4 regions of the Nocardia callitridis genome follow, and region 1 is predicted to be linked to each of the others. Evidence: riboswitches for the same ligand, from Rfam matches in the RefSeq annotation. Region 1 holds a riboswitch; each other region holds the start of a gene.
The links. Region 1 has a riboswitch for S-adenosylmethionine ahead of ABEA50_RS07735 (aminotransferase class V-fold PLP-dependent enzyme). Riboswitches for the same ligand answer to the same signal wherever they lie in the genome.

Region 1 (7,505 bases):
CTCGCCGACCAGGGCCACTGACCCTCGGCGAAAATCGCTACCGCACAACGAGAAACGGGAAGTCCGTCGGCCGGGCTTCCCGTTTTCGTTTCCTGCCGCGACGAATTCAGCGCCCGTCGAACTCCGGCGCCCGCTTCTCGAACACGGCCTTGATCGCCTCCGTCAGGTCCTCCGACGGCAGGAACGCGGCGTTCCACGCGGACACATAGCGCAGGCCCGCCGCGACCTCGTCCTTATTGCGTTGGTCGAGCACGTCTTTCACGCCCTGCACCACCAGCGGTGGGTTGGCCGCGATCTCGCGGGCGGTGGCGTGCGCGGCGGCGAGTGCGGCTTCCTTGTCGTCGAACACATCGTTGACAAGGCCGATCTTCTCCGCGCGGGCGGCGTCGATATCCTTTGCGGTGTAAGCGAGTTCACGCAAATGGCCGTCGCCGATGATGGCGGGCAGTCGGTGCAGCGAGCCGATGTCGGCGACGATGGCGACCTTCGCCTCACGCAGGCTGAACTTGGCGTCGGCACTGGCATAACGGATACCGACGGCGGCGATGAGATCGAGCCCGCCACCGATGCACCAGCCGGAGATCGCGGCGATCACCGGCTTGCGGCTGTCGGCCACGGCGGTGACCGCCGCCTGCATGCCGCGTACGTCGTGCAGGAAGTCGGTACGCGGTGCGGCGAGGGCGCGGTCTGCCATGAGCGGCCCGAAGGTCGAGCTCATCGCGGGCAGGTCGAGCCCGTAGGAGAAGTGATGGCCCGAGCCGGTGAGCACGATCGCACGCACCTGCGGGTCGGCGTCGAGTTGGCCGAAGACTTCGGGCAGTTCCCGCCAGAAATCCGGGCCCATCGCATTGCCCTTGCCTGGACCGGTCAATGTCACCTGGGCGACATGGTCCTTCGTCTCTACGGTGAAAGCCTGCCATTCAGTCATTCGTACAGCGTAAGTGGTGGCGCCTCGCCGGAATCTTGCGGACCGGCGAGTGCCACGAGACCCGCGGCGCCGGTCGTCGGGATCCGGGGAGTCACCGTATCGAACGAGGTCAGTTGGCTGCGCCAGTACGAAGTAGACCGAAAGGTAGCGGACATACTTCCCGCACCAGCGTCGATGCGGTGCGTGAAACTGTGCGCCACACCGCCTTCCGCACTACTCGGTGCCGAAACAGTCCCGCACTGGTACCTCGATCCGATCGTCCGGCGCCACGAACCCCTCTACCCTGAGGTATGCCCAAGCCAGCTTTACCGCCGGTCGCGAGCCGCGTCTCCGAGACGCTGATCGCACGTGGCCACCACGGAGTCATCCTCACCCAACAAGCGACGACGCATACCGCCGACGAAGCGGCGCGAGCACTGGGGATCGAGGTGGGCGCCATCGTCAAATCGCTGGTGTTTCTGCTCGATGACGATCCGATCCTGCTGCTGGTCTCCGGCGCGCATCAGGTCCACCGCAAGCGCACGGGCGCGCGACTGGAGGGAAAACTCACCATCGCGCCCGCCGACACCGTGACGCAGGCGACAGGACAACCGATCGGTGGCATCGCCCCACTCGGCCATCCGACGAATCTGCCCACCTGGGTCGACACCGCGTTATCCCAGCACAGCGAGCTCTGGGCAGCGGGTGGCCACCCGACGACCCTGTTCCGCAGCACCTACCAGGAACTGCTTCGCATCACCGCAGGACTTCCACTGGAGGTGGACTGAACCTGCGCCAACCCCCGCGTCGCGCGCGGAAAAGCCAGTAGCTTCGAGGGGTGAGCGAAGCAGAACATCCGCAGGGCGCCGAGGGGTCGCTCGACATTTCCGGCGGGATCGGCGCAGCGCGGTTCCGTACGTCGATGCGCCACTACCCTGCTGGCGTCACCATCGTCACCCTGCGTTCGGGCGACGGCCCGGTGGGTTTCACCGCGACCTCCTTCGCCTCGCTCTCGATGACCCCACCGTTGGTGTCGTTCAATATCTCCGACACGTCTTCCAGCTTGTCGGCGCTGCTGGACGCGGATTCGGTGGTAATCCACTTTCTCGGTGCGCACCAGCACGAGTTGGCGCAACGCTTCTCTCGCCCGGCGCAGCATCGATTCAGCGACCGCGCGCTCTGGGCGACGCTCGACACCGGCGAACCGGTACTGCACGGCACCCCGCTCTGGTTACACACCAGAATCCATCGCCTGATCCCGATCGGCGACCACACCCTCGTCATCGGGCTGGTCATCGAGGTGAACGACGAAACGGGCCATCAACCCGCCCCGGCGCCACTGCTCTATTACAACGGCCGCTACCACCGGCCGACCGCGCTGGAGCAATGAACATCGGCCGTCGCTGCCATCGTTGTCCGGCTCCGACGAACAAAAGGACACCGACCTCACCGCGCCCATTGAGCGTCGGTCAGATCCGTCCGCCCCGCCACCGCTACGCGGGTCACGAGGTCTCCGGTTGCTTGTTCACTAGACCGATCTACCGGAGATATCGCTCAAATGCCAACACGGCCAACTAATTTCGTTAAACAGCGGTGGGGTGGGACCACTCCGCGGTGTCACCCCACCTCGCAATTCGCGAAACACTCCTAGTCCACGAGGCAAGGGGCCGCATCGGGGGCGCCCGGTCCGAGGGGACGGGTTTCGGGAGTGGGGCTCCACAGGCCGTCGGTAGCCGCATAATCCCACGTCGCGCCCTGCTCGACGAGCATGCGGACGGCGGTGACCAAACGATCCACATCGGTGTCGGTGGTGCCGAGCCCGACGCTCGCGCGCAGCGCGCCGTCGATGCCGAGGCGAGCCAGCAGCGGGTGCGCGCAGAAGCGACCGTCGCGCACACCGATGCCGTGCTCGGCCGAAAGGTAGGCGGCGACGTGGCCGGGGACGAAACCGTCCAGGGTGAACGCGACGATACCGACGGCGTCGGCGCTGTCGTCCCAGATGCGCAACAGCCGCACGCCGGGGATCGCCGACAGTCCGGCGCGCAACTGGTCGGTGAGTCGTCGTTCCTGCGCGACAAGGGTTTCGGTGTCGATCGCGGCGATCGCCTCGCAGGCGGCGGCCAATGCCGCGGCACCGAGCACATTCGGTGAACCCGCCTCGTGCCGCTGCGGTGCCGCCGCCCACTTGGCCTCGGTGGTGGTGACCTCACGCACGGCGCCGCCACCGGCCAGGTACGGCTCGGCGTCTTCCAACCAGTCGCGGCGGCCGACGAGCACACCGGCACCGAACGGCGCGTACAGCTTGTGACCGGAAAAAGCCAGGTAATCGATGTCGTTGTCGCGCAGGCTGATTCGCCGATGTGCCACGAGCTGGGCGGCATCGACCAGAATCCGCGCGCCGCATTCGTGTGCGATGGTCGCCAACCGGCGCAGCGGCAGCACCTCACCGGTCACGTTCGAGGCACCGGTCACCGCGAGCAACGCGGCCGGCTTGGCGCACAGTTCGGCGACCAGGCGTTCGATGGTTTCTTCGACGGTGTCGGCGGCACGGACCACGCGGCGGCCGTGCTGGGCCCACGGCAGGAAATTGGCGTGATGTTCCACGTCGAGCACGACGGTGTCACCGGGAACGCAGGCGGCGAGCAGGTTCAGCGAATCGGTGGTGTTGCGGGTGAACACCACGACCTGATCGGTGTCGGCGTCGAGGAACTCACGCACCGACCCTCGGGCCGCCTCGTAACACTCGGTGGAGATCCGCGAGGCGTAACCGGCGCCGCGATGCACGCTGGCGTAATACGGGAGCAGCTGTTGGATCCGGTCGGTCACCTGCGTCAACGCGGGTGCGCTCGCGGCGTAGTCGAAGTTGGCGTATCGCGTGGTTCCGCCTTGCACGAGCGGCACCTCGAGGTCACGGCCGGACACTTCGGCGAGGGCGGCACAGGACTGGTCTACAGCGGTGGTCATCAGGTAATCCCATCGGCTCCGGGGACCCGTGATCAGGGGATCGTGCGAGTCCGCGCTTGCCGCGTTCGGGTGAACGGCGGCCTGGTCGTCACCCGGAGCACCCCACCGCGGAGGAGGGTTGCCGACCAGCAAGCCGGGGCTGAACGCTGGTACTCATGACCTCATCCGAGATTGACAGAAGCCCCCCCACGGTGTCAACACCTTCGCGCGCCCGCCCACCGCGCCCGATTCCACTGAGCCGCACCGACGCCGGACGATGAGCCGAATCACACCGGCGCCTCCCGAGCGTCGCAGCGATCATCTGGCGAACCGCGCCGATGCGGGCGTCCACCAGGCATCGGCATCGGAAAGCGCGCCTCGACCGGCGGTTCCCGCAACGAGCCACGACCACTCCCCCGCCTTTGGCAATCGTTCGGCGAGCAGTAGATACGGGCAGGCCCAGGTAATGTAGACAATCGGTCACCTGGGCGTTTGCCCACTGGTAACCCAGCTGTGAAACAACAAGAGAGATGCGAGGCACGTCGATGGGAGGTGGGCGGAGCGTCATGCTCGAACCAGAAGCCCAAGAGGTCCCCGAGGTGACCCCGCCGATACCGGAGACTTCGCCCGCACTCGCGGGCGGTGCGCGCACGCCGGCGCCGCGCACCCTCGTCGATATCCTCACCGCCACCGCGCAGGCCGACCCCGACGCCCCCGCCATCGATGACGGCCGCGTCACGCTGAGCTATCTCGAACTCGTCGTCGCGATCGAGAACACGATGAACCGGCTGGCCATCGCCGGTGTGCGGCGCGGTGATCGTGTCGGCGTCCGCATGCCGTCGGGCAGCCACGAGCTCTACGTCACCATCCTCGCGGTCCTCTACGTCGGTGCCGCCTACGTCCCGGTCGACGCCGACGATCCCCCCGAACGCGCGCAACTGGTGTTCGGCGAAGCGCAGGTCACCGCGATCGTCACCGGCGAGGGTGTGCAAACCACCGCCGCGGGTATTCGCGCCGCCGAGCAGACCCGCGCCGACGACAGTCCGTCCGCGCTGCCCGCCCCCGACGACGACGCGTGGATCATCTTCACCTCCGGCTCGACCGGAACCCCCAAGGGCGTCGCGGTCACGCACCGCAATGCCGCCGCCTTCGTCGACGCCGAGGCACGGCTGTTCCTGCAAGACGAGCCGATCGGACTGGGCGACCGCGTGCTCGCCGGTCTTTCGGTGGCCTTCGACGCCTCCTGCGAGGAGATGTGGCTGGCCTGGCGCAACGGCGCCTGCCTGGTTCCCGCGCCACGCGAATTGGTGCGCACCGGCGCCGATCTCGGCCCATGGCTGGTACGCAGGGAGATCAGCGTCGTCTCGACGGTGCCGACGCTCGCGGCGACCTGGCCCGCCGAAGCACTCGATGCCGTGCGCCTGTTGATCTTCGGCGGCGAGGCGGTACCACCGGAACTGGCCGAACGCCTCGCGGCCAAAGGTGATTCGGAACGCGAGGTGTGGAACACCTACGGCCCCACCGAGGCGACGGTGGTCGCGTGCGCGGCGCTGCTCGACGGCAACCCGCCGATCCGGATCGGACTACCGCTGGACGGCTGGGACCTGGTCGTGGTGGACAAGGCCGGAAACCCGGTGGCCGAAGGCGAAACCGGTGAACTGGTGATCGGCGGTGTCGGCCTGGCCAGGTACCTCGATCCGGCCAAGGACGCCGAGAAATACGCGCCACTGCCCTCGGTCGGCTGGGAACGCGCTTATCGCAGCGGCGATCTCGTGCGCAACGAGAGTGCGGGTCTGGTGTTCCTCGGCCGCGCCGACGATCAGATCAAGCTCGGCGGTCGCCGCATCGAACTCGGTGAGATCGACAACGCGCTGCAACACCTACCCGGTGTCACCGGCGCCGCCGCGGCGATCCGAACCACCAAGGCGGGCAACAAGATCCTGATCGGGTATCTGACCGGCCCAGGCAGTGACTTCGATTCCAAGGCCGCACGCGCCCTGCTCACCGAACACCTACCAACGCCGCTGATCCCACGGCTCGCGGTGGTGGCCGAATTACCGACTCGCACCTCGGGCAAGGTCGACCGCGACGCGCTGCCGTGGCCGCTGCCCAATGCCGACGACGAGGACGATGTCGACAACGAGCTCACCGGCACCGCGGAATGGGTTGCCGGGTTGTGGGATTCGATTCTCGGCGCGGACGTCACCGACCTGGACGCCGACTTCTTCGACCTCGGCGGCGGTTCACTGTCGGCCGCTCAACTGGTCGCCGCACTGCGCGAACGGTATCCGCAGATCGCCGTCGCCGACCTCTACGATCACCCCCGCCTCGGCGCGCTCGCCGAACTACTCGACCGCAGCACCCCCGCCGTCGCCGTCGAAGAACGCGTCGTCACCCCCACGCCGCGGCACGCGCAGTGGACCCAGGTGCTGGCCACCGTCCCACTCACCACACTCACCGGTTTGCAATGGCTCACCTGGCTCGCCATCGTCGGCAATGTGGCGAGCTGGTCCGGTTCGCTGCCGTGGCTACCGCAGCTGTCGTGGTGGTGGACGCTGATCGCGTTCGTCCTGTTCATCACGCCACCGGGTCGGATGGCCATCTGTGTCGCCGGTGCACGAGTACTGCTGCGCGGCGTGCGGCCCGGCAGCTATCCGCGCGGCGGCTCGGTACACCTGCGGCTGTGGGCCGCGGTGCGCCTGTCGGAGGCCAGTGGCGCCGAGAATCTGTCCGGTGCGCCGTGGATGGTGCCGTTCGCGCGGGCACTGGGCGCGAAGATCGGCCACGGTGTCGACCTGCACACCCTGCCACCGGTGACCGGCATGCTCGAACTCGGTGACGGATGCAGCGTCGAACCCGAGGTCGACCTGTCCGGGTACTGGCTCGACGGTGACGTCGTGCATCTGGGCCCCATCACCATCGGCGCCGGCGCGGTGGTCGGCGCGCGCTCGATCCTGCTTCCTGGCACCAAGATCGGCAGAAACGCCGAGGTGGTCGCCGGTTCCTCGGTGTCGGGCAAGGTGAAGGCCGAACAGGAATGGTCGGGTTCGCCCGCCGCGAAGATCGGCAAGGCCAGGCATCGCTGGCCCGCACACACCCCGGAAAGGGCAAGGCGTTGGGTCGGCGTCTTCGGTGTCACGTCCATGGTGTTGGCCGCGATGCCGATCTTCGGTTTGGCCGTCGGTGGGCTGTTCATCGCCTGGTTCGTCCGCGACACCCGTACCATCGCGGGCGGACTCGGTCGCGCGTTGGCCATCCTTCCGGTCGCGACACTGCTGAGCCTCGGCGTGTACGCGATCGCGACAATCGTGGCGGTCCGGCTGCTCAGCATCGGATTGACCGAGGGCTATCACCCCGTCCGCAGCCGCGTCGGCTGGCAGGTGTGGTCCACCGAACGCCTGCTGGATTCGGCGCGGACCTTCCTGTTCCCGCTGTACGCCAGCCTGCTCACCCCGATCTGGTTACGCCTGCTCGGAGCGAGAATCGGCAAGAGCGTCGAAGCCTCGACCGTCCTGCTGCTACCGAAATTCACCACCGTCGCCGATGGCGCGTTCCTCGCCGACGACACCATGATCGCCAGCTACGAACTGGGTGGCGGGTGGCTGCGCATCGGCGAAGCGAAGGTCGGCAAGCGCGCGTTCCTCGGCAACTCCGG
Region 2 (7,505 bases), on a different contig from region 1:
GTTGCTGGACACCTGGTTCGACGACGAACGACTCAGGGCCTCGCTGGCCTGGTTCGGCGCGCAATCCGGGCCGCCGATGTCCGAACCGGGCACCGCGCCGATGGTCGGATTCGCGGCGCTCATGCACACACTCCCGCCCGGTCGCGCCGTCGGTGGCAGCGGTGCGCTCAGTACCGCCTTGATCGCCCGGCTGCGCGCCGACGGCGGTGTCGTACACGCCGGTGACGCCGTCACCGCGCTGCGGCGGGCGGGTGACGGGTGGCGCGCGCGCACCGAGGCGGGCCGAGAACTGCACGCCGACACCGTGATCGCGGGCACGCACATCCTCACCACGTTGGCGCTGTTGGACGCGGGCGGTTTCGACCACGCGGTGCTCGACGACTGGCGCCGACGCATTCGCGTCGGTCCCGGCATCGGCATGGTGGTGCGACTTGCCACCTCGGCGCTGCCGCGGTATCCGGGCAGCTCGAGCGACGAATCCGCCTCCGGCCTCCAGTTTCTCGTCAGCGATCGGCAACAGTTGCGGCACGCGCACGGCGCGGCGCTCGCCGGGCGGCTTCCGCCACGCCCGGTGGTGTTGGCGATGAGTTTCAGCGCGCTCGATCCTTCGATCGCGCCGCCCGGCCAACACCAGTTGTCGCTGTGGTCGCAGTGGCATCCCTACCGCATCACCGACGGCGACTGGGCCACGCACGCGCGCACCGAAGCCGACCGGATCGTCGCCGAACTCGACTCACACGCACCGGGTTTCGCCGATTCGGTGCTGCGGCGACACGTCCAGACGCCGGTCGACCTCGAACGCGAGATGGGACTGCTCGGCGGCAATGTGATGCACGTCGAGATGAGTCTGGATCAGATGATGCTGTGGCGGCCGTTGCCCGAGCTGTCGGGGCAGCGAGTGCCCGGTGCGCCCGGCCTCTACCTGACGGGTGCTTCGACTCATCCCGGCGGCGGAGTGTCCGGCGCGAGCGGACGCACTGCGGCCGACCTGGTGTTACGTGACCTACGACGCGGCCGAGTATCGCGGCTGCTGCGACGGTGATCGCACCGGCATCGCCGCCACTCGGCTCGGCGGCGCGGACCCGGCCCCGGCTCCGGCCGACCGTGCGTGAGCTCGCGCCCGCACTCCTCGCGGGGTCATGGGTGCTCGCACAGATCGCTTATCCACTGACCTCCTCGGTCGCCCGCGATCGGATCACCGTGTTGATCGTGCTGCTTTCGGCGGCGACGGCGTTGACGCACGCGGCGACCACTCGCGGTGCGCGATTCGCGATCGGACTGTTGGTCGCTGTCTCCGGAGTCGGTCTCGTCGCCGAAATCATCGGCACCACGACGGGTTACCCGTTCGGGTGCTATGCCTACGCCACCGCGGGTCTCGGCCCTGCGGTGGCGGGTGTCCCGCTGGTCATCGCGCTGGCCTGGACCGGAGGACTGTATCCGGTGTGGATGGTGGCCGGTGCCGTCGCGGATCGCACGTCGAATCGGATCGCGCTCACCGCGGTCGGCGCGGTGGGCTGGGATCTGTTCCTCGACCCGCAGATGGTCGCCGACGGTCGCTGGACCTGGTGCGATGAGGGCTCCGGATTGCCGGGCCTGCCCGCCATTCCATACACCAACTATCTCGGCTGGTTCGCGGTCGCCCTGCTCATGGCCGTCCTGCTTACTACGCTGGCGCGACGTTTCCCACCGCTGTCCGATCCCGCGCCGACGGCAATGTTCGTGCCGATCGCGGTGTTCCTGTGGACGTGGTTCGGCTCGATCCTCGCCCACGCGGTCTTCCTGGGCTTGCCACGGTCGGCGGCGTACGGCGGCGTCGGGTTCGGCATTCTCGGCGTCGGACTGCTGTGGCGATCACGCAGGCGCGGTCCCCTCCTCCGTGCGGACAGGGACCCGCTGCCGTAGCCATCCCGCCGACCAGGTCACGAGGTCGACGGCTACCGGGATGTCGGATTCGACGGTCGGCCAGCCGCTCAGCCACCGCGCCGATCCGGTCATCGAACCGTCGCGCGGTCTCGACCCCATCCCCTGCGCGAACATCGACCCGAGGATGAAGCCGCTACGCCGACCAGACCACGTGATCGGCAGCTCGTCCGGCATCCTCGGTTAGACGCTGCTGCCGCCGTGGCCGACGCGCGGACCGTTCTCCCGTGCGGACGCCGCGGCGTGACCCCGGGATGAAATCCGCACGCGCGCCCACGAATTCGCACGCAGATCACTTGTCGCACCGAGTGCGGTCCTCGCGGAGGTCTTCCGGCACGGGCGGCGCGACGCCGTGCGTGCTCGGGTTCGTTCGGTGCGAAGCTCGGGGCGTTGCTTCGTGATGCGGGACTCGGATTCGAGTCCTTCGCGACCGTTCCGCCCGTCGCGTGGCATCTCGGGTACTCGGCCTGGCACGATGTCATCCGTGCAGCCGAGTCCCGACACCACGACACCCGATGCCACGGCCATGCCGCGAACCGGACACCTGCGCGCTCGCCACGGCGCGCTCAGGGTCACCGCGGCCGTGTTGCTCGCCGCGTTCCTGGTGCCGTTCCTCGCGGGCTGCCTGCGGGTACAGGCTTCGATGGGTGTCTCGTCCAACGACCGTGTGTCGGGACGGATCGTGGCCGCCGTGATCCCCGCGACGGCCGAAGACAAGGGCCCGCAGTTGAAAGCGCCGGAATCGCTGGCGACCAAGCTGCGCGTGGAGCCCTACAGCCAGGACGGCTACGTCGGCAGCCAGGTGTACTTCGAGGACCTGTCCTTCGGCGATGTGCAACAGCTGGGTGGGCTCTCCGAACAGACCCAGGGCATGTTCCAACTCTCCTTCGCCCGCACCGGCGACCTGGTGACCCTCAACGGCAGGATCGACCTCAAAACCGTTCCACCGCATGGTTCCGACGTGCAGTTCACCATCGCCTTCCCCGCGCGCGTCGCCAAGACCAACGGCAACCGCGAGGGCGACAACATCGTGTCGTGGAAGCTGCCAGCCGGTGATGTGTCGACGGTGCGCGCCGAAGTGAGCTACGCCGATCCGAACACCCGATCTTTCGCGGGCTGGGCGGTCATCATGGGTGGCATCACGCTCGCGGTGGCCGCACTGGTGGCCGCCGTGGCGTATCTCGACCGCAACCCCGCCGCGCCGGGGGCACCGACCGGGTTCTCGCCGCGTCGACTGGTGCGTTCGCTCATCGACAACGACTGAGTCGCGATGGCCGGATCGCTACGGCGACGACGTGTGTCGGTCGCGACGACGGCGACCCGGGTCGGTACCGCCTTCGCGCTGTGCGGTGTGGCGGTCGCCGCCTACAACCGACTCACCGTGCGGTCCTTGGCTGATCGACCGGCCGCCGACACCGCCGACAGCGCGGCGGTGACCGTGTGCGTGCCCGCCCGCGACGAAGCCGACCGGCTGCCCGCGCTGATCGCGGATCTGCGTGCGCAACGCGGGCTCGATCAGCTGACGGTGCGCATCCTCGATGACGCCTCACGCGACGACACCGCGAACCTCGCCCGCCGCGCGGTGGCGGGCGACCCTCGGTTCGTCGTGCTGCGCGGCGACACCGAGCCGCCAGCCGGGTGGACCGGAAAAGCCGCCGCCTGCGCGCGATTGGCGCACGAGGTGACGACGCCGGTGCTGGTGTTCCTCGACGCCGATGTGCGTCTGGCACCCGAGGCGATCGCGGCGGCGGTGCGCGAGTTGCGTCGGCGGCGGGTTTCGTTGCTCGCGCCGTGGCCGTGTCAGCGGTCCGGATCGCTGACGGAGGCGCTGGTGCAACCGTTGCTGTGCTGGTCGTGGGCCTCGACCGTGCCGGTCACGGCGACCGAGCGCACGACGCGCGCGAGTACGACCGTGGCGTGCGGGCAGTTCCTCGTCTTCGACACCGCCGACTACCGTGCGATCGGCGGCCACGCGGCGGTCGCCGACAGTGTGACCGAGGATCTGGACATTGCCAGAGCGCTGCGCCGTAGCGGACGTCGCACCGCGGTGCTCGCCGCGGAGCAACTCGCGCACACGCGCATGTACCGGGACGCACGCGAATTGGACGCCGGGTACACCCGCTGGCTCTGGTCGGCTTACGGCGGTTCGGTTTTCGCCGGGTCCGCCGTGGGAGCCGTTGCCGCACTGGCCTTCCTGGTGCCGCCGATCGCCGCGCTGTGCGGTCACGGCAGGCTGCGCCGCACAGGCATCCTCGGTTATCTGGCCGCGACCACCAGCAGGCTGCTGGCCCGCCGTCTCGAGACCGGACGCCGCGCGAATGTCGCGGATCTACTCGCGAGCCTCGCTCATCCACTCGGCGTCGCCGCCTACTTCCGGTTGTGGGTGCGATCCTGTCGCCTCCGCCGACGGGACGGATTGCGCTGGAAGGGACGGGCGCTCGCGGTCCCCGGCCGCACACCCGAACCGGCCGCTTCGGTGTGATTCCGCATCGCCGCGTGCACCAACGGTCCGACTTCGTCGCCGAATTACCAAGGGGTAAAACATGTTCGGGTCGAATGGGGCGGCATGCCGGACCATGCGATGGCCGACCGACAAATGAAGTAGCCGACCGGCCCCGTCGCCGGCGCTACCACGGCCGGGCAAGATGGACCTCGGTCGAACATTCTGCGCCTTGCGCTGGCACTACCCGGATCGGTCGACGCGGGCAACGCATCACCCGAACGCTGTCCGGCGCCACCCGCTGGGTAGGCAAGCGGGGTAGCTCGTCCGCAGGCGCGTTGCCGACCGCCTCGATTCGTGGCAGGGCTTGCGTCGAATACCGTATCTACCTCCCTGAAGCCCGTGCGGCAATGGCTACATTCAGCGTGATCGCTTTCCTTGTCTGATGTTTCGGGCGCTGGGCATGATGGTTCGGCTCGGCGGTTGTCGGTTCGGGGCCTCGGCCGCTGACCCGACGTTCCACCGAGCCGAAATCAACCATCCAGAGCGACCGAGAGACCTGGCTCGTCGACGTCGCAGCAACCCCTCGAGCGATCGGGTGCGGGTGCTTCCGCCGGGATCGATGGAGGAACGACGTGGGAATTTCCGCTGATCATTTCGTCTGCTGGCGGCGCCGACACATCGATTACGGCAAGGTCGGATCGGCTGGTTGTCGTCACTGATCCGCGCAGCCAGCAGTTAGCCACCCGAGACTGGCCGGGTGACGTGACCGGTGCCCGAGTGGCACGGTCACCCACGTTCCGTCGAAGGACCCGAGATGAGTGCGTCAGTCGCACCCGGCGAAGCGGACACCGCTGAGACCCACCCCGAGAACACCGCCGACACCGGCACCCAGACCACCGTCGACACCACCGCATCGTCCACGGTGGTCGACGGCCGGCACACGCCGACCACCCCGAAGATCGCGCCGACCAGGCACCCGTGGCGGTGGGTGGTCAGCGTGATCGCGCTCGTGGTGCTCGCGCAGTTCGCGCACGGCCTCGCCACCAACCCCGGCTGGGACTGGCCGACCTTCGCGCAGTACTTCACCGCGCGATCGGTGCTGACATCGCTGAAGGTCACCCTCGAGCTCACCGCATGGGGCACCGCGCTCGGATTCCTGCTCGGCACGGGGCTGGCGATCGCGCGCCTGTCGAACAACCCGGTATTGCGGGTGATCTCGTGGGGCTACATCTGGGCGTTCCGCTCGATCCCGCTGATCGTGCAGCTGCTGTTCTGGTTCAACATCGCCTACCTGTACCGGACGATTTCGCTCGGCATCCCGTTCGGCCCCGCGTTCTTCACCTTCGAGGTCAACGGCGTGATCAGCGGGTTCACCGCGGCCGTGATCGGTCTGGCGCTGCACCAGGCGGCGTATTCGGCCGAGATCATCCGCGCGGGAATCATCTCCGTCGACGCGGGCCAGCTCGAAGCCGCCGCCGCACTGGGCATTCCGAAGGTGCGTCAGTTCCGCACGGTGGTGGTTCCGCAGGCGATGCGCTCGATCCTGCCCAACGCCACCAACGAGGTGATCAGCCTGTTCAAGGGCACCTCGATCGTGTCGGTGATGGCGATCGCGGAGCTGTTCTACCAGGTCCAGGTGATCTACGGCCGCAACGGGCGCGTGGTTCCACTGCTGATGGTGGCGACGGTCTGGTACATCGTGCTCACCACGGTCCTCTCGGTGGCACAGCACTACATCGAGCGCCACTACGCCAGGGGCAGCACGGGCCCCGTCGCGCCACCGCCGTGGCGACGAGCGTGGGACAGGGTGCGTGCTGTCGCCGATTCCGATACCGCCACCACCGGTTTCGCACGGGCGCAGGCACAGCCGTGACCGAGACAGCTACGACCGAAACCGGCGCGCCGAGCACGAATACCCCCGAGGCAACGCCGGTGACAACCGGGGGCACCCCGGCCACAACCCGAACCACACCGTCCACCACCGAGACCACACCCACCGAAATGCTCGCCGTCGAGGTGCGCGGGGTCCGCAAATCCTTCGGCGCGCGCACGGTGCTGCGCGGCATCGACCTCACCGTGCGCTCCGGCGAGGTGGTGACCGTGATCGGACCGTCGGGGTCGGGCAAGTCCACCTTGCTGCGCTTGATCAACCACCTGGAATCCCTCGACGCGGGCACGGTGCGCATCGACGGCGAGCTGATCGGCTACCGCCAACGCCGCGACACCCTGCACGCGCTCTCGGATCGGGCGGTGCGCAAGCAGCGTTCCCGGATCGGGTTCGTATTCCAGCAGTTCAATCTGTTCGGGCACCTGACCGTGCTCGACAATGTCACCCTCGCACCGCTTTCGGCGCAACGCCGCGACCGCGCCGAGATCGAGGCCGAGGCGCACACGCTGCTGCGGCGCGTCGGCATCGGCGAATACGCCGACGCGTATCCGCGCAATCTGTCCGGCGGACAACAGCAACGGGTGGCGATCGCCCGCGCACTGGCACTGCGACCGAGGGTGATCCTCTTCGACGAGCCCACCTCCGCCCTCGACCCCGAACTCGTCGGTGAGGTGCTGGAGGTGATCCGTGACCTCGCGCACGACGGCACGGCACTGGTGATCGTCACCCACGAGATCGGCTTCGCCCGCGAAATCGCCGACACCGTCGTGTTTCTCGATGAAGGCGCGATCGTCGAACAGGGACCGCCGAAGGCGGTCCTCGATCACCCCACCCATCCACGCACCCGTGCGTTCCTGTCCCGAGTTCGCTGATGAACAGGTATTCGATGAAATTCTCCGTCCTGGCCACCACTGTCGCGACCGCGGTCGCGGTGTTGGCCTCCGGCTGCGCCGACCCCGACCCCGCCACGGTCGGCGAAACCACGTTCGACCTCTCCCCCGAGCAGTCGACACGGGTGCATGCGGACAAGGTCGACAGCATCGCCGCCACGGTGCCGCAGGCGATCCGCGACCGGGGCACGCTGGTGGTCACCGGCAGTTCCGGCACCGCGCCGCCGCTGCGCTTCTACGCCACCGACGACCGGACGATCGTCGGCTCGGAAGTGGACTTCGCCTCGTTGGTCGCCGACATCCTCGGACTGAAACTCGAGATCACCGCGGCGGATTGGTCGCAAAACTTCGTGCGCATCGATTC
Region 3 (7,505 bases), 1.4 Mb from region 1:
GGATGTGCCAGGTGGTTCTCGGAGCCTCGTCGGGTGCTGTGGTCACGGTAGTCACGGGGCTGGTCACAAGTGCTTGTAACGAGCGAGTTCGCACAGGTCATCCCATGATTGGTGGTGATCTCGAACACGGACGGCCGCGACCTGCGAAAGGACCGACGAAAACAAGCCGGGCACCCGTTCCCCTCGGGGGGTGCGGGTGCCCGAATTCGTTCGTGCTGAGCGCTGTTGACGCAGCGCAACGCTGTTGGTCAGCGCAGGGCGCGGGCCAGGTTGGTGTCCAGTGCCGCGAGGAATTCCTCGGTCGAGAGGTAGCTCTGGTCGCCACCGACGAGCGCGGCGAGGTCCTTGGTCATCTGACCGCCCTCGACCGTCTTGATCACCACGTCTTCCAGCGTCTGCGAGAAGCCGATCAGCTCGGGGTTGTTGTCGAGCTTGCCACGGTGCTCGAGCCCGCGCGTCCAGGCGAAGATCGACGCGATCGGGTTGGTCGAGGTGGGCTTGCCCTGCTGGTGCTGACGGTAATGCCTGGTGACGGTGCCGTGTGCGGCCTCGGCCTCACAGGTTTGGCCGTCCGGGGTGAGCAGCACCGAGGTCATCAGGCCCAGCGAACCGAAGCCCTGCGCGACGGTGTCGGACTGCACATCGCCGTCGTAGTTCTTGCAGGCCCACACGTAGCCGCCCTCCCACTTCATGGAGGAGGCGACCATGTCGTCGATGAGGCGATGCTCGTAGGTGAGGCCCGCCGCGTCGTACTCGGTCTTGAACTCGGTCTCGAACACTTCCTGGAAGGTGTCCTTGAACATGCCGTCGTAGGCCTTGAGGATGGTGTTCTTCGTCGACAGATACACCGGGTAGTTCTGCTGCAGGCCGTAATTGAGCGAGGCACGCGCGAAGTCGACGATCGACTGCTTGAAGTTGTACATCCCCATGACGACGCCGCCGTCCTCGGGCATCTTCACGACCTCGTGCTGGATCGGTTCGCTGCCGTCGGCGGGCGTGAAGGTCAGGGTGACGGTGCCCTCTTGGTAGACCTTGAAGTCGGTGGCGCGGTACTGGTCACCGAAGGCGTGACGGCCGATGATGATCGGCTTGGTCCAGCCCGGCACCAGGCGCGGAACGTTGGAGATAATGATCGGCGCACGGAAGATGGTGCCGCCGAGAATGTTTCGGATCGTGCCGTTGGGCGAGCGCCACATCTTCTTCAGGCCGAATTCCTCGACCCTCGCCTCGTCGGGCGTGATGGTGGCACATTTGACGCCGACACCGTGCTTCTTGATGGCGTTCGCGGCGTCCACGGTGACCTGATCATCGGTCTTGTCCCGGTATTCGATGCCGAGGTCGTAGTACTCGAGGTTCACGTCGAGATACGGATGGATCAGCTTGTCCTTGATGAACTGCCAGATGATCCGAGTCATCTCGTCGCCGTCGAGTTCTACGACGGTGCCTTCAACCTTGATCTTGGACATGGATCTTCGTGTCCTCCTAGGATGGTGCCCTCGTTGCACGGCCAGGCGAACACGCTTGTGAGCGGACCCCAGCTGTTCCAACAGACAACGTATATGCCCCGCGTTGTCCGCGAGACAGGTGGTGCAAACAAGACAAGCGTACTGCTTCTGCATTCCCCACCGAGCGGGCATCCCCGATTACGAACGTCACAACCCTCATGGCGAAAAACTATTACTGATCGGTAGATTTCAACCGCCCAGGTCAGCACGGGGCCCGAACAACCCAGCCTGCCGCGACGGGACATAATCCACGAAAGTGATCGTCGCCACAATCCCCCGCCCGTGCGACCACCCGTTCCCGCGATGACCGCGCCGCTGGCCGACCGCCCCCACCCACCACCGCGCATGGACCGCGCCGAGATCACAGCAGGGATTTCGAGCGTCGACCCACCCCCGCTATGATGCGAAAAGGTCATGAGTGCCAGCGCCAAGCCCCGGCTCGCTGGCCGGCAACCCTCCAGCAGCGGGTGGGGTGCTCCGGGTGATGACCTGGCTCTCGAAGGTCGGGAGCAAGCGCGCTTGCAGGAGGTTTCCAGCACATGAGCGAATCAGCCACGCCATCGTCCGAGAACGAACCCACCATCGATCCCGCGCAATGGTCGTTCGAGACCAAGCAGATCCACGCCGGGCAGACCCCCGACAGCGAAACCAACGCTCGGGCCCTGCCCATCTACCAGACCACCTCCTACACCTTCCGCGACACCGATCACGCGGCCGCACTGTTCGGGTTGGCCGAGCCGGGCAACATCTACACCAGGATCATGAACCCCACCCAGGACGCGGTGGAGCAACGCATCGCCGCACTCGAAGGCGGTGTCGCCGCACTGCTGGTGTCCTCCGGGCAAGCCGCGGAAACTCTCACCATCCTGAATCTCGCGGCGGCGGGCGACCACATCGTGTCCAGTCCGCACCTCTACGGCGGCACCTACAACCTGTTCCACTACACGCTGCCCAAGCTCGGCATCGACGTGAGCTTTGTCGAGGACCCCGACGACCTCGAGCAGTGGCGCACCGCCATCCGGCCCAACACCAAGGCCCTCTACGGGGAAACCGTCGGCAACCCGAGCAGTTCCGTGTTCGACATTCCCGGCATTGCCGCCGTCGCCCATGCCGCGGGCCTGCCACTGATCGTCGACAACACCGTGCCGACGCCGTACCTGCTGCGCCCCTTCGAACACGGCGCCGACATCGTCGTGCACTCCGCCACCAAGTATCTCGGCGGCCACGGCGCGGCCATCGCGGGCGTGATCGTCGACGGCGGCACCTTCGACTGGACGGTCACCGACCCGTCGGGCCAGCCGCGCTACCCCGGCTTCACCACCCCCGACCCCAGTTACCACGGCGCGGTCTTCGCCGAACTCGGCGCACCGGCCTTCGCGCTCAAGGCCCGCGTGCAACTGCTGCGCGACCTCGGCGCGGCGGTGTCCCCGTTCAACGCGTTCCTGATCGCCCAGGGCATCGAAACACTGAGTCTGCGGATCGACCGACACGTCGCCAATGCGCACGCCGTCGCCGAGTTCCTCAGCGCCCAGCCCGAGGTGACCGCCGTGCATTACGCCGGGCTCTCGACCTCGCCGTGGTACGAACGCGGCAAGCGGCTGGCACCCAAGGGTGTTGGCGCCGTGATCGCCTTCGACCTGCGCGGGGGCGTCGAGGCGGGCAAGAAGTTCGTGGACGCGTTAGTGCTGCACAGCCATGTGGCTAACATCGGGGACGTGCGTTCTCTGGTGATCCATCCCGCGTCGACCACACATTCGCAGCTGACTCCCGAGGAGCAAGTGGCCTCCGGCGTCACCCCGGGACTGGTGCGACTCGCGGTGGGCATCGAAGGCATCGATGACATCCTCGCCGACCTGCGTGCCGGATTCGCGGCCGCGACGACGTGACCGTGAGCATCGAACCAGGCACCGCCCGTTCCGCGGAATCGGCAGCGAGTTTGCTACCCCCGCCCGACGGACGACTCGGCTTGATCGGCATCGGTGATGTCACGCTGGAAAGCGGCGCCGTCGTCCCCGACGTTCATCTCGCGGTCCAACGCTGGGGCGAGTTGTCCCCCGCGCTGGACAATGTGGTGCTCGTAGAGCACGCGTTGACCGGTGACTCGCATGTCGTCGGCATCCCCGACGACATCCACTCGCTGCCCGGTTGGTGGGACGGCATGGTGGGACCGGGCGCACCGGTGGATACCGACGAGTGGTGCGTGATCTCCACCAACGTGTTCGGCGGCTGCCAGGGCAGCACCGGGCCCTCCACCCGCGCGCCCGACGGAAAGCCTTGGGGCGCAAGGTTTCCGGAGATCTCCATCCGCGACCAGGTGACCGCCGAGCGGATCCTGATGGACCGGATCGGCATCGACCGCCTCGCCGCGGCCGTCGGCGGCTCGATGGGCGGCATGCGGGTGCTCGAATGGATGGTCACCACGCCGGAGCGGGTCGCGACGGCGTTGATTCTCGCCACCGGCGCACGCGCTACCGCCGACCAGATCGGCACCCAGGTCACCCAGATCGAGGCCATCACCTCCGACCCCGACTGGCAGGGCGGCGACTACCACGACACCGGCCGCGCACCGACTCGTGGACTCGGCATCGCCCGCCGCATCGCACACCTGACCTACCGCACCGAATTCGAACTCGACCATCGGTTCGCCAACAGCGCACAGGACGACGAGGACCCCCGCGCGGGTGGGCGCTACGCGGTGCAGAGCTACCTGGACCATCAGGCTGAAAAGCTGTGTCGCCGTTTCGATCCCGCCACCTATGTGCTGCTGACCGAGGCGATGAACCGCCACGACGTCGGCCGAGGACGCGGCGGCATCACCGCGGCTCTCGCCGCGACCCCGGTCCCGTGCGTGGTCGGCGGCATCGACTCCGACCGCCTGTACCCGCTGCGCACCCAACAGGAACTGGCCGACCTACTCCCCGGCTGTACCGGCCTGGAAGTGGTGCACTCCCGCTACGGCCACGACGGCTTCCTCACCGAAGCCGACGCGATCGCCAAGCTGCTGACCGACACCATGCGATTGGCACGCAAGGCGGATTAGGTCCCCGTTCAGGTCATCAGGACATGGCCCTGGCCACAATCACCTTGTTGGCGCACCGACACGTCCTGATGATCACGGTCCACCGGGGACCTAGGTCGCCCGTGCCGCGGTGCTCGATAGTCCCCCGTTCGGTCGCGTGGCTCAGCCTGCGATCAGCGGGCCCCACTGCGTCTGATCACCGCCCGATCCGGTGTAGCTCCAGTCAGGCTTGTCTCCAGCGCGTTGTGGGCCGGTCCGACGGCGACGCAGTTGGCTTCAATCCTCGCCGTCACCGAGCCATGCGTCGGCCGAGCGGCGCGCAGGACACCACACGGCAACCTGCGAAATTCGGGGCGCGACCGAAGAACTCAGCTGACGCCGAGTGAGTTGATGGTGGCGGCGATGAAGACTATGGCCGCGCCGAGGGCAGTGAGGGCGCCGACGTCGAATGGTTTGCTGCGCACCGCGAGTAGGCCGACCTGCGCGGTGGGCAGGCACAGGCGGAAGGCGGCGGCCAGCAAGGTCGCCCCGCCGAAGAACAGCGCACCGCGCCGCCACCGCTCGGAGGCGATGAACACCACCGCCACCACGATCACCAGCGCCACCGCCACCATCGGCAGATGACAGCGCAAGAACTGCGCCACCGGTCCGTGCTCGGCGGCCCGCTTCTCGGCGGTGGGGGGTTCGGCGTCGATCACGACACTGATTCTCGCAGACGCAGCCGTGCTGTTCACGATCCCTTCGGCAAATCTCCGTGCCGAAGGGCGAGCGGCTGATCACCGGGCGACGCGCTGCGACAGTCGAACAACGATCGAAAAGCGTGGTGGTGCGGGTTAGTTCACCGTGACGGCCGGTGTGGGATCAGGTTCCAGTGCCTCGTGCAGGTTTCCGATCACCGAGCGGCCGAGGGTGTAGTTGCCGATGCCGCCGACTACCGCGCCTACTCCGGCGGGGATCACCTTGCCGAACATGAGGGCGCCGCGTTTGACGAGGAACTGGGTGAGGAAGCGTTTGAAGGTGGAGTCGTCCATGCTGGAGAGCACGGGAATCTTGTTGGCGAGTGCGGTTTCCCAGTGTTTGGCCGAGCGTCCGGCCTGGCCGAGTGCCTGGGTGCCCGCGTCACCGAGGACGATCGAAGACACCAGGTGGCCGCGACGGGCCTCCAGTGCGCCTTTCTCGATCGTGGCGGCGCCGAGGGCGAGCACGGTGGACGCCTCGATGAACAGCAGGGCGTCGGCACCGGACGCGGCGAGCCCGACCAGCGTGCCGATGCCGGGCACGGCGGCGCTCAACCCGACCACGACACCGCTCGCGGTCACCGCCACCAGGTAGTGCCGTTCGAGCCGTCCGCGAACCTGCGCGGTGGATTCCCCGCGATGGGCGTCGCGAACCCAACCCGCATAGTGCTCGACCAGCGGAGCCTGCACCTCGGCGACCCGGTCGAGCACCGACACGATCCGCTTGTCCATGAATTCACGCAGCATCGAAACACGGCTCCTCTCGATTCCCGCCGCATCCACGGCGAGATGTGGTTCTACCCAGCGATTGACACCGAGGAAGGACAGTAATCACGCGCTCGAGCCTGTGGTACCCACCACCCGCCCCCGCGAATCCGCCTACGTCGCGCCGCGCTGTGCCGCAGAACACCTGATCGACCGGTCATCGAAGATGGCGAGAGGCCACGCTTTGCCCGCCAACGGCACGATCGTGCGCCCGACACCGCAGTAGCCGCGAAACAACAGGGAATCGCACGATGCGTCGGATCGCAAGCGCGGGAGGTCGTTCGACCACTGTGCTCGCCTACTGACCGCCCTCGATCGTGGCGACTGGCGCACACGCTTTCACTCCGCGAGCAGATCGTCCTCGGAGGCGCCCATGCGCCAGTATCCGCGAAAAGTTATGTCGGACTTGGCGATACCACGATCGCGGACCAGGTGGCGACGCATATCGCGGACCGTCTTCGATTCACCGGCGATCCACGCGTAAGGACGGCCTTCGGGCAGGTCGGCCGCACGCACCGCCTCGAGGACGCGACCGCGCGCGGTGGCGCCGTGTACCAGCCAGGTGATGTCGGCGTGCGCCTCGGTCCGCAGGTCGCACACATCACGGTCGGCGGGCACCTCCAGCCAGCACAACACCCTGGTATCGGCGGGCAGCGAGGCCAGGATGCTCGCCGCGGCGGGTAGTGCGGTTTCATCGGCGACGATCAGCACGTAGTCGGTGTGCTCCGGCGGGCGGAAAGCGACGCTACGGTTGTTCGCCTCGACCGGCCCGAGAATCGTGACGCGGTCGCCGGGCCGCGCGGTCGCCGCCCACTTGGTCGCGGGCCCGGTGTCGCCGTGCAGGACGAAGTCGATATCCAATTCGTCCACCCCGGCACCATTGCTCGCGCAGCGGTGCGCACGGGCGGTGTAGGCGCGCATCACCGCGCGCTGTTCGGGCGCGGTGGCACGCCACGCGGTGAACCACTCCTCGCCTTCGGCGACCGGCACCACCGGCTTGTCCTGGTCGGGGCCCGGCAGGAACAGTGACAAGCTCTGATCGCGACCGCCGCCGTTGAACCCGGACAGCTCGGGACCACCGAAGACGATGCGCACCATCGACGGGCTCAGCGCCTCGGTGCGCAGGACCGGCACGTTCTCGAAGAAGTGGAACGGCTTGGTACTGAGCGCGCTCATCGAGGGATTCCTTCCGTCGCGCGTGCCGTGGGGCCGCGCGGACTCGGTACGGTCGTGCGCCACCGGCGTGTGTTATCGGACGACGACCATTAGAACCGCTGAGCGATAATTAGGCAAGCCTTACCAACTATGAGGTCGCTGGCGCTGGGGGATCCGGCGCGATGGACGGTGCGCCCGCACGAGACCCGACGCAACAGGCCGCGCCCACACCCGACCCGACGCAACGGCCAGTGGCCCGCACGCCGCGACGGGCGTGCGGGCTGTGGGTCAGGACCACTCGATCATGAAGCTCGCAGATTCGGG
Region 4 (7,505 bases), 800 kb from region 1:
CCGGGTAGCTGACCGGCCCGCTGCACCCGCACCACGTCGGCGCCGAGGTCGGCCAGCAGCAGACCCGCGTGCGGTCCAGGACCGATTCCGGCTAGTTCGACCACCTTGATGCCCGCCAAGGGGCCCTGCCTGACAGTGCTCACGCCCTACCTCAGTTCCTCGTTTCGCGCACCGGCTCGCCCCGGTACTCGCCCATCGGCTGTATTGACAGTATGACAATAGGGGCGTGCCGATGTCACCGCCTCTCGCTGCGACGGATCGGGTAGGACACAATCACCCTGGTGGTTATGCCGTGATCAGCCTCGGGATCGGTGACGGGTAGCTGGCTCGTGCGGTGGCACCGAACGCGCAGGGCGAGAATGCGGTTGCCGACCGACGGGTGCGGCGGTCGGACAGCGGTGGCGAGGGCTGATGAACGTGTGGGGTGAGGTCGTCGTCGGCCTCGTGATTCTGGTCGGCCTGGTGGGCATCATCGTGCCGATCCTGCCCCGCGTCCTGCTGATCTTCGCCGCGATCGCGGTATGGGCGGTGCTCACCGGCGGCGTGAGCGTTTGGCTCGTGTTCGCGATCAGCACCTTGTTTCTCGTGGTGTCCGGAGTGGTCAAATACACATGGCCGGGGCGAAAGATGAAGGAGGCGGGGGTTTCCCAGCGCGCGCTGTGGATCGGCGCGGTGCTCGGCATCATCGGGTTCTTCGTGGTCGGCGGTGATCGGCCTGTTCGTGGGTTTCGTGCTGGGCGTTTATCTTTCCGAATTCCAGCGGTTGCGCCTGGGTGCGCCCGCTTGGCGGGCAACGGTGCACGCGATCAAGGGGGTCGGATTGTCGATGATCATCGAGCTACTCGGCGCCTTGCTCGCGATCGGGGTGTGGGTGCTCGGCGCCGTGCTGGCCTAGCTACTCGATCGCGGGGAACGGAATCGTGTCGTGCGCCTGCGCTTTCGGGAGCTGATCGCGACGTAACGGCAGGGTCGGTGGGTCGGCGGGGATCGGGATCTCACGCGCGGGCAGTCGGTAGAACGCGCGGGCGTTGTCCTCCAGCACCGCGTCTACCTCGCCGCCGATCACCTCGCGGATGAGGTCGACGTCCGCGACCTCGAACGGTCGCCCCGCGCGCGTGCCCGGCAGATCGCTGCCGAACATCAATGCCGCCGGATTGACGGCATGGATGCGCCGCAACGTTTTCGCGACATCCATATCGACGCGGCCGAACCCGGTGGCCTTCACTCGCGCACCACGGTCGACCAGGTCGAGCAGGAACGGCAGGCTGCGATCCGACAGTCCGAGATGGTCGATGCAGAGCGCGGGCAACTTGGAGACCACCGGTTGCAGCGAACCGAGCATGTGGCCGTCGATGTAGACCTCGACGTGCCAGCCGGCCAATTCGTGTGCACGCAATGCTTGCAGGGTCATGCCGGTGATGTCGGTGGCCGCGCGCTTGAGGTTGAAACGCAGTCCGCGCACGCCGATTCGGTCGAGCTCGAGGATGTCGTCGTCGGTGGCGTCCAGATCCAGGCGCGTCACGCCTACCCACCCTGGTCCGAGCTCGGCCAATGCCGTCCTCAGGTAGGTCTGGTCGGTGCCTTGGAATGACCCGCTGACTACCGCACCACCGCTGATATCGAAGGGAGACATGCGCTTTCGATAGTCGGCGATGGTGAACGGCGCCGGCAGGTGCCCCTCGTTCTCGGCCAGCGGAAACCGCGGGTCGAAGATGTGCAGATGCGCGTCGAACACCTGTACAGGATGCCTCAGTGTGTATTCCTCCGCTGCCAGGGCGGAAATATTGGACCGGACTTGGACACAGACTCGGACGGGACTACGTCTGAACCTTGTCGGGTTCGCTGGCGCGCAGCATGTCTTCGCGCTCCACGACCTTCACCCGCTCGCGGCCTTCCGGCTCGCCCAGTGCGCGCTCGTGCGCGTCGAGGCGGTACCAGCCCTGCCACGTGGTGAACGGGATGCCCTTGCTCTCCAGGAACTCGATGATCGATTCCGGTTCCGGCTGCTCGGGAGCCGCGAAGTTCACGCTGTCGTCGAGCAGGCAGGCGACGGTCTCGTTGGCGTCGCCCTTGGTGTGTCCGATCAGGCCGACCGGGCCGCGCTTGATCCAGCCGGTGACGTAGGTGGCGGGCATGAAGCGTCCCTCGCCCTCCACTGTGTCATCGACGAGGACGCGACCGGCCTCGTTGGGCACGGTGCCCGCCTGATCGTCGAACGGCAGGCTGGTGAGGTTCTGCGAGAGGTAGCCGACGGCGCGGTAGACCGCTTGCACGTCCCAGTCGTTGAACACGCCGGTGCCCTTGACGTTGCCGGTGCCGTCGAGTTCGGTGCGTTCGGTACGCAGTCCGACCACCTTGCCGTCCTCGCCGACGATCTCCGACGGCGACTCGAAGAAGTGCAGGTACAGCCGGTGCGGGCGGTCGCCGACATCGCGAATGGCCCACTGTTCCAGGGTGTTCGAGATCATGTCGACCTGCTTGGAGTTGCGGCGCGCAGCCTCGGAGCCCTCGTCGTAGTCGATGTCCTCGGGCGCGACGATGACCTCGATGGTCGGGGAGTGGTCGAGTTCGCGCAGTTCCAGCGGGGTGAACTTGGCCTGTGCCGGACCGCGACGACCGAACACGTGTACCTCGACGGCCTTGCTGGCCTTGAGCCCGGCGTAGACATTCGGCGGGATCTCGGTGGGCAGCAGTTCGTCGCCGGTCTTGGCGAGTACGCGGGCGATGTCGAGCGCGACATTGCCGACGCCGAGCACGGCGACCTTCTCCGCGTCCAGCGGCCAGGTGCGCGGCACATCGGGGTGGCCGTCGTACCAGGAGACGAAGTCGGCGGCGCCATAGGATCCGTCCAGGCCGATGCCGGGGACCTCCAGCGCGCGGTCGGCGTTGGCGCCGGTCGAGAAGATCACCGCGTCGTAGAACGTGCGCAGGTCGTCGAGGGCGATGTCGGTGCCGTAGTCGATATTGCCGAGCAGGCGGACCTGGGGCTTGTCGAGCACCTTGTGCAGTGCGGTGACGATGCCCTTGATCCTGGGGTGATCGGGTGCGACGCCGTAGCGGATCAGGCCGAACGGCGCTGGCATCCGCTCGAACAGGTCGATGCTCACCTCGGCATCGGATTTCATCAATGCGTCGGCGGCGTAGATTCCGGCCGGTCCTGCGCCCACGATCGCGATGCGGAGCGGGCGAGTCGCTGCACTCTGTTCGGTCATCTTTACGCGCACCCTTAATGGTCGGAAAAACTTTTGACAGACGTCTTCTTAGCCCAGGCTAAGTTATCGCACCGGGTCGGCGGTACCTCTACGATGCGAACGAAGCGAAACCCCTGGCTGGTGGCCATCCGGCGCTCGCGTCGCCACGGCCGCTGAGCTGTATGTTCTCCCGGTTCTCGGGGTGAGGACAGCGGGCCGCTCCCCGCGATTCTATCGGTGCGCGACGGGGGTTCCCCGTGCCGGTGCGGTGAATCTCGTGACGTTCGCGGCGGGCGACTACGGTTGCCGGGTGGTCCGGTGCGTCCGGTTCATGGTGATCGCCGTGTGCTGTCCGGTTGGTCCGGTGCCTGGTCGAGGTCACCGCGGCCCCCGGTGTCGGATACCGCGCGCGACCAGGGATCATCGGAGCATGACCGAGCAACCATCCACCGAGGCCGACGACGACGTGATCACGGTCGACCAGACCGACGCGCGGTCGCTCGTGCCGTTCATCGCGGCGGGTGTGCTCGCTGTCCTCGTGCTCGCGGGCATCGTCATCGGCGGCCTGCTCTCGCCCGCTGAGAAAAATGTCACAGCGGCCGACAAGCTCGCCGCCGCGGTGCGCAATTACGTCGAGGGCGTCAACAGCGCGCACACGCTCGCCCCGTCCGGGGCGGTATGCCGCGACTTCGATGCGGGGCGTTCGCCGTTGGCCGGCCAGGACGGTGTCGAAAAGACCGTGGAGGTCACGAATATCGACACCCCCGAGGCCAATGGCGAACAAGGGAAGGCCACGGTAACCACGAAAGTCGACGGCAAAGAGACGACCGCGCAATGGCGGCTGATCAGCTCCTCGGGCAAATGGCTGGTGTGTAACCAGCCGATTCCCGCAGGCTGAGCGCTCGGCGCTACCGTTTGACAGGTTGCCCCCGCTGCATGCAATCTCATTCATAGGTCATGAGAACCAGTGTCAAGCCCCGGCATTACTGGTCGGCAACCCTCCTCCGCGGTGGGGTGCTCCGGGTGACGACCCGGCCGCGTGTCGAACCCGCTCGCGGCAAGTGCGGATTCACAGGAGGTCCACATGAGTTATGCCGGTGACATCACCCCGGCGCAGGCGTGGGAGCTGTTGCGCGACAACCCCGAAGCCGTGCTCGTCGACGTGCGCACCGATGCCGAATGGCGCTTCGTCGGTGTGCCCGATACCAGTTCGATCGATCGGCCGACGGTCTTGCTCGAGTGGGTCGACGTGCAGGGTGCGCGTAACCAAGCGTTCGTCGAGCAACTGCGTGCCGAACTCGCGGGCCGCGAACAAGCCCCCGTCGTCTTCCTGTGTCGTTCCGGTCAGCGTTCCATCGGCGCGGCGACCGCAGCGACCGCCGCGGGATTCGCGACCTCCTACAACGTGCTCGACGGTTTCGAGGGCGGCATCGACGAATTCGGCCACCGCGGCGCCACCGGATGGCGTGCGCTCGGCTTGCCCTGGCGGCAGTCGTGATCACCGGTGGCGCGTTCGAGCGCCCACTACCCGACGGCGTCGGCCCCGCGACCCTCGGTGTGCGCGGGGGATTGCGGCGCTCGGGTTTCGAGGAGACCTCGGAGGCGCTGTATCTGACTTCGGGTTTCGTGTATGAGAGCGCTGAGGCCGCCGAAGCCGCGTTCACCGGCGAGGTCGAGCATTTCGTCTACTCCAGGTACGGCAATCCGACGGTCGCGATGTTCGAGGAGCGCATGCGGCTGCTCGAAGGTGCCGAAGCCTGCTTCGCGACCTCCAGCGGAATGTCGGCGGTATTCACCGCATTGGGTGCGCTGCTGCGCGCGGGCGATCGACTTGTGGCCGCGCGCAGCCTGTTCGGTTCCTGTTATGTGGTGTGCGACGAGATCCTCCCGCGCTGGGGTATCGAGACCGTCTTCGTCGACGGTGACGACCTCGAGCAGTGGGAAGCGGCTTTGTCGGTGCCGACGGCGGCGGTGTTCTTCGAGACGCCAGCCAATCCGATGCAGACACTGGTCGACGTGCGCAAGGTCGCCGAACTCGCGCACGCCGCGGGCGCGAAAGTGGTGCTGGACAACGTCTTCGCCACCCCGCTGCTGCAACGCGGGTTGGAGCTCGGCGCCGACGTGGTCGTCTATTCGGGTACCAAGCACATCGACGGTCAGGGGCGAGTGCTCGGCGGTGTCATTCTGGGCGCCGAGGACTACATCAACGGACCGGTGAAGACGCTGATTCGCCACACCGGGCCCGCGCTGAGTCCGTTCAACGCGTGGATCCTGCTCAAGGGGTTGGAGACGATGCCGCTGCGCGTGCGTCAGTCCGCGGACTCGGCGTCGCGCATCGCGGAATACCTGGATGGCAGCGACGCCGTCAGCTGGGTGCGGTATCCGACGTTGCGTTCGCATCCGCAGTACGACCTGGCTACCTCGCAGATGAGTGGCGGAGGAACCGTGGTCACCTTCGAGCTGAAAGCGGCCGAGGCCGAGGCGAAGAAGCGCGCCTTCGAGGTGCTGAACGGCCTGCGGATCATCGACATCTCCAACAATCTGGGTGATGCGAAGACGCTGATCACCCACCCGGCCACCACTACTCACCGCGCGATGGGCCCGGACGGCCGCGCAAGCATAGGTCTCACCGACGGTGTGCTGCGTATCTCGGTGGGCCTGGAGGACATCGAAGACCTGCTCGGCGATCTGGATGCCGCGCTGAGTTGAGCTTCCCGCTGCTTCGGTCGGGTTCAGTCGACGAGGTGGACAGCGAGGGAGCCGGTCCGAGCAGTCGTGGTGTACCGACGGCGGGCAGTGGGTTCGCTGGTGCGGCGATCCGCCGTGGAAGCCCTGTGCCGAGCGTTGGCTCGGTGAGTGCGGTCGGGGAGGTGTTGGGCCGCGCAATGGGGTCGGTGACATCCAGCGCGTCGGGCGTGCCGAGCACCGCGATGCGGTCGATCGTTGTCGGCGCCGCGAGCACCGGCCGAGTATTGCCCTGGCATGCCCGCGGCGCCGTGTGGTCAGGGGTTGTCGGTGCTTTCGATCCGCGCGAGGTGGTCGATATTGGCGCGATCGTCGGCCTCGGTGCTGGGGGCGGCGGCGAACCAGGCATCGAGAATTTCGCGCAGTAGCGCGGCCGAGGTCGAACGTAGGCTCAGCGCAAGCACATTCGCGTCGTTCCAGCGCCGTGCGCCGTCCGCGGTAGCCGCGTCGCCGCAGAGGGCGGCGCGGATGCCGTCGACTTTGTTGGCGGCGATCGACGCCCCGGTTCCGGTCCAGCAGCACACGATGGCCTGATCCGCACGTCCTTGTGCGACGTCACGCGCCGCCGCCTCGCTCGCCCATGCCCAGTCGTCGCGTTCACTCTCGGCCAGTGCGCCACGGGTGATGAGCTCGTGTCCGGCTTCGCGCAGCAGCCGAACCACCTCGTCGGCGACGCCGACTCGTTCGTCCGCCGACACTGAAATCCGCATGGGGTCAGGGTAGGCGGCCGCCGGGCAATCGCGCACGGACCGGAGGTTGATTGACAACATGGTGTCATGTTGACAAGATGTTGGCATGGTCGAAAATGTAGTGCACATGGCGGTCTACGACACCCTCGCCGATTGGGAGGTGGGCGCGGCCACTGCGCACATCAACCAGCCGGATCTGCATCGGGAACCGGGAGCGTGGCAGGTGCGCACCGTCGGTCTCACCACGGATCCGGTCACCACGATGGGCGGTCTACGCATCGTGCCCGACCTGGCACTGTCGGATCTGCGCCCGGCCGAGAGCGCGATGCTGATCTTGCCCGGTGCCGACACCTGGACCACGGGTGAGCTTGCCCCCTTCGCGCGCACGGCGCGCGCGTTTCTCGACGCGAGAACCCCCGTCGCCGCGATCTGCGGTGCCACCTTCGGGTTGGCTGCCGAAGGACTGCTCGACGGGCGTCGACATACCAGCAACGCGGCGGAGTTCTTGGCCGCGAGCGGGTACGCGGGTGCCAACGATTACGTGGCCGAACCGGCGGTCACCGACGGCGACCTGGTCACCGCGAGCGGCGTCGCACCCGTGGCGTTCGCGCGCGAGGTACTCGGCAGGCTCGACGTATTCGAGCCGCACATCCTCGACGCCTGGTATCGGGTGTTCGCCCACTCCGATCCTTCGGCCTATGCCGTTCTCGCGCAGTGGCAGCCGCCCGAAGCGCGCGCATGACCGCAGGGGCGCAACGGGATTCGAGGGCGGGAAAGTCGGGCTCCGCCGCATCCCGGCAGGACCTGTTCAGTACCGCGGCGATCACCGCGTTCCAGTTGAACGGCCGATTCCTCGCGGTCGCCGAGGAATTGGCGAGAC

Region 2: linked by a shared signal. The riboswitch ahead of ABEA50_RS19120 (amino acid ABC transporter permease) and the one ahead of ABEA50_RS07735 (aminotransferase class V-fold PLP-dependent enzyme) in region 1 are both predicted to bind S-adenosylmethionine.
Region 3: linked by a shared signal. The riboswitch ahead of ABEA50_RS01945 (bifunctional o-acetylhomoserine/o-acetylserine sulfhydrylase) and the one ahead of ABEA50_RS07735 (aminotransferase class V-fold PLP-dependent enzyme) in region 1 are both predicted to bind S-adenosylmethionine.
Region 4: linked by a shared signal. The riboswitch ahead of ABEA50_RS04350 (rhodanese-like domain-containing protein) and the one ahead of ABEA50_RS07735 (aminotransferase class V-fold PLP-dependent enzyme) in region 1 are both predicted to bind S-adenosylmethionine.

What each region holds. Positions count from the first base shown of each region.
Region 1 is NZ_BAABJM010000001.1:1,816,102-1,823,606, reverse strand. Features, by position in the region: gene ABEA50_RS07755 (inorganic diphosphatase) at 1-21, shown strand, start outside; gene ABEA50_RS07750 (crotonase/enoyl-CoA hydratase family protein) at 107-928, opposite strand; gene ABEA50_RS07745 (YbaK/EbsC family protein) at 1,219-1,695, shown strand; gene ABEA50_RS07740 (flavin reductase family protein) at 1,746-2,297, shown strand; gene ABEA50_RS07735 (aminotransferase class V-fold PLP-dependent enzyme) at 2,555-3,871, opposite strand; SAM riboswitch class IV at 3,919-4,032, opposite strand; gene ABEA50_RS07730 (Pls/PosA family non-ribosomal peptide synthetase) at 4,417-7,505, shown strand, end outside.
Region 2 is NZ_BAABJM010000003.1:313,219-320,723, reverse strand. Features, by position in the region: gene ABEA50_RS19145 (phytoene desaturase family protein) at 1-1,042, shown strand, start outside; gene ABEA50_RS19140 (carotenoid biosynthesis protein) at 1,039-1,902, shown strand; gene ABEA50_RS19135 (hypothetical protein) at 1,943-2,107, shown strand; gene ABEA50_RS19130 (LppM family (lipo)protein) at 2,396-3,184, shown strand; gene ABEA50_RS19125 (glycosyltransferase family 2 protein) at 3,191-4,402, shown strand; SAM riboswitch class I at 4,895-4,989, shown strand; gene ABEA50_RS19120 (amino acid ABC transporter permease) at 5,178-6,236, shown strand; gene ABEA50_RS19115 (amino acid ABC transporter ATP-binding protein) at 6,365-7,123, shown strand; gene ABEA50_RS19110 (ABC transporter substrate-binding protein) at 7,123-7,505, shown strand, end outside.
Region 3 is NZ_BAABJM010000001.1:416,381-423,885, forward strand. Features, by position in the region: gene ABEA50_RS01940 (NADP-dependent isocitrate dehydrogenase) at 249-1,466, opposite strand; SAM riboswitch class IV at 1,916-2,027, shown strand; gene ABEA50_RS01945 (bifunctional o-acetylhomoserine/o-acetylserine sulfhydrylase) at 2,045-3,391, shown strand; gene metX (homoserine O-acetyltransferase MetX) at 3,400-4,545, shown strand; gene ABEA50_RS01955 (DUF3017 domain-containing protein) at 4,893-5,138, opposite strand; gene ABEA50_RS01960 (hypothetical protein) at 5,358-6,008, opposite strand; gene ABEA50_RS01965 (siderophore-interacting protein) at 6,366-7,202, opposite strand.
Region 4 is NZ_BAABJM010000001.1:1,015,108-1,022,612, reverse strand. Features, by position in the region: gene ABEA50_RS04375 (CaiB/BaiF CoA transferase family protein) at 1-143, opposite strand, end outside; partial or broken gene ABEA50_RS04370 (DUF456 domain-containing protein) at 412-895, shown strand; gene ABEA50_RS04365 (amidohydrolase family protein) at 896-1,735, opposite strand; gene ABEA50_RS04360 (FAD-dependent oxidoreductase) at 1,818-3,212, opposite strand; gene ABEA50_RS04355 (Rv0361 family membrane protein) at 3,622-4,089, shown strand; SAM riboswitch class IV at 4,145-4,261, shown strand; gene ABEA50_RS04350 (rhodanese-like domain-containing protein) at 4,276-4,689, shown strand; gene ABEA50_RS04345 (O-succinylhomoserine sulfhydrylase) at 4,686-5,900, shown strand; gene ABEA50_RS04340 (RpiB/LacA/LacB family sugar-phosphate isomerase) at 6,194-6,646, opposite strand; gene ABEA50_RS04335 (type 1 glutamine amidotransferase family protein) at 6,732-7,367, shown strand; gene ABEA50_RS04330 (MarR family winged helix-turn-helix transcriptional regulator) at 7,364-7,505, shown strand, end outside.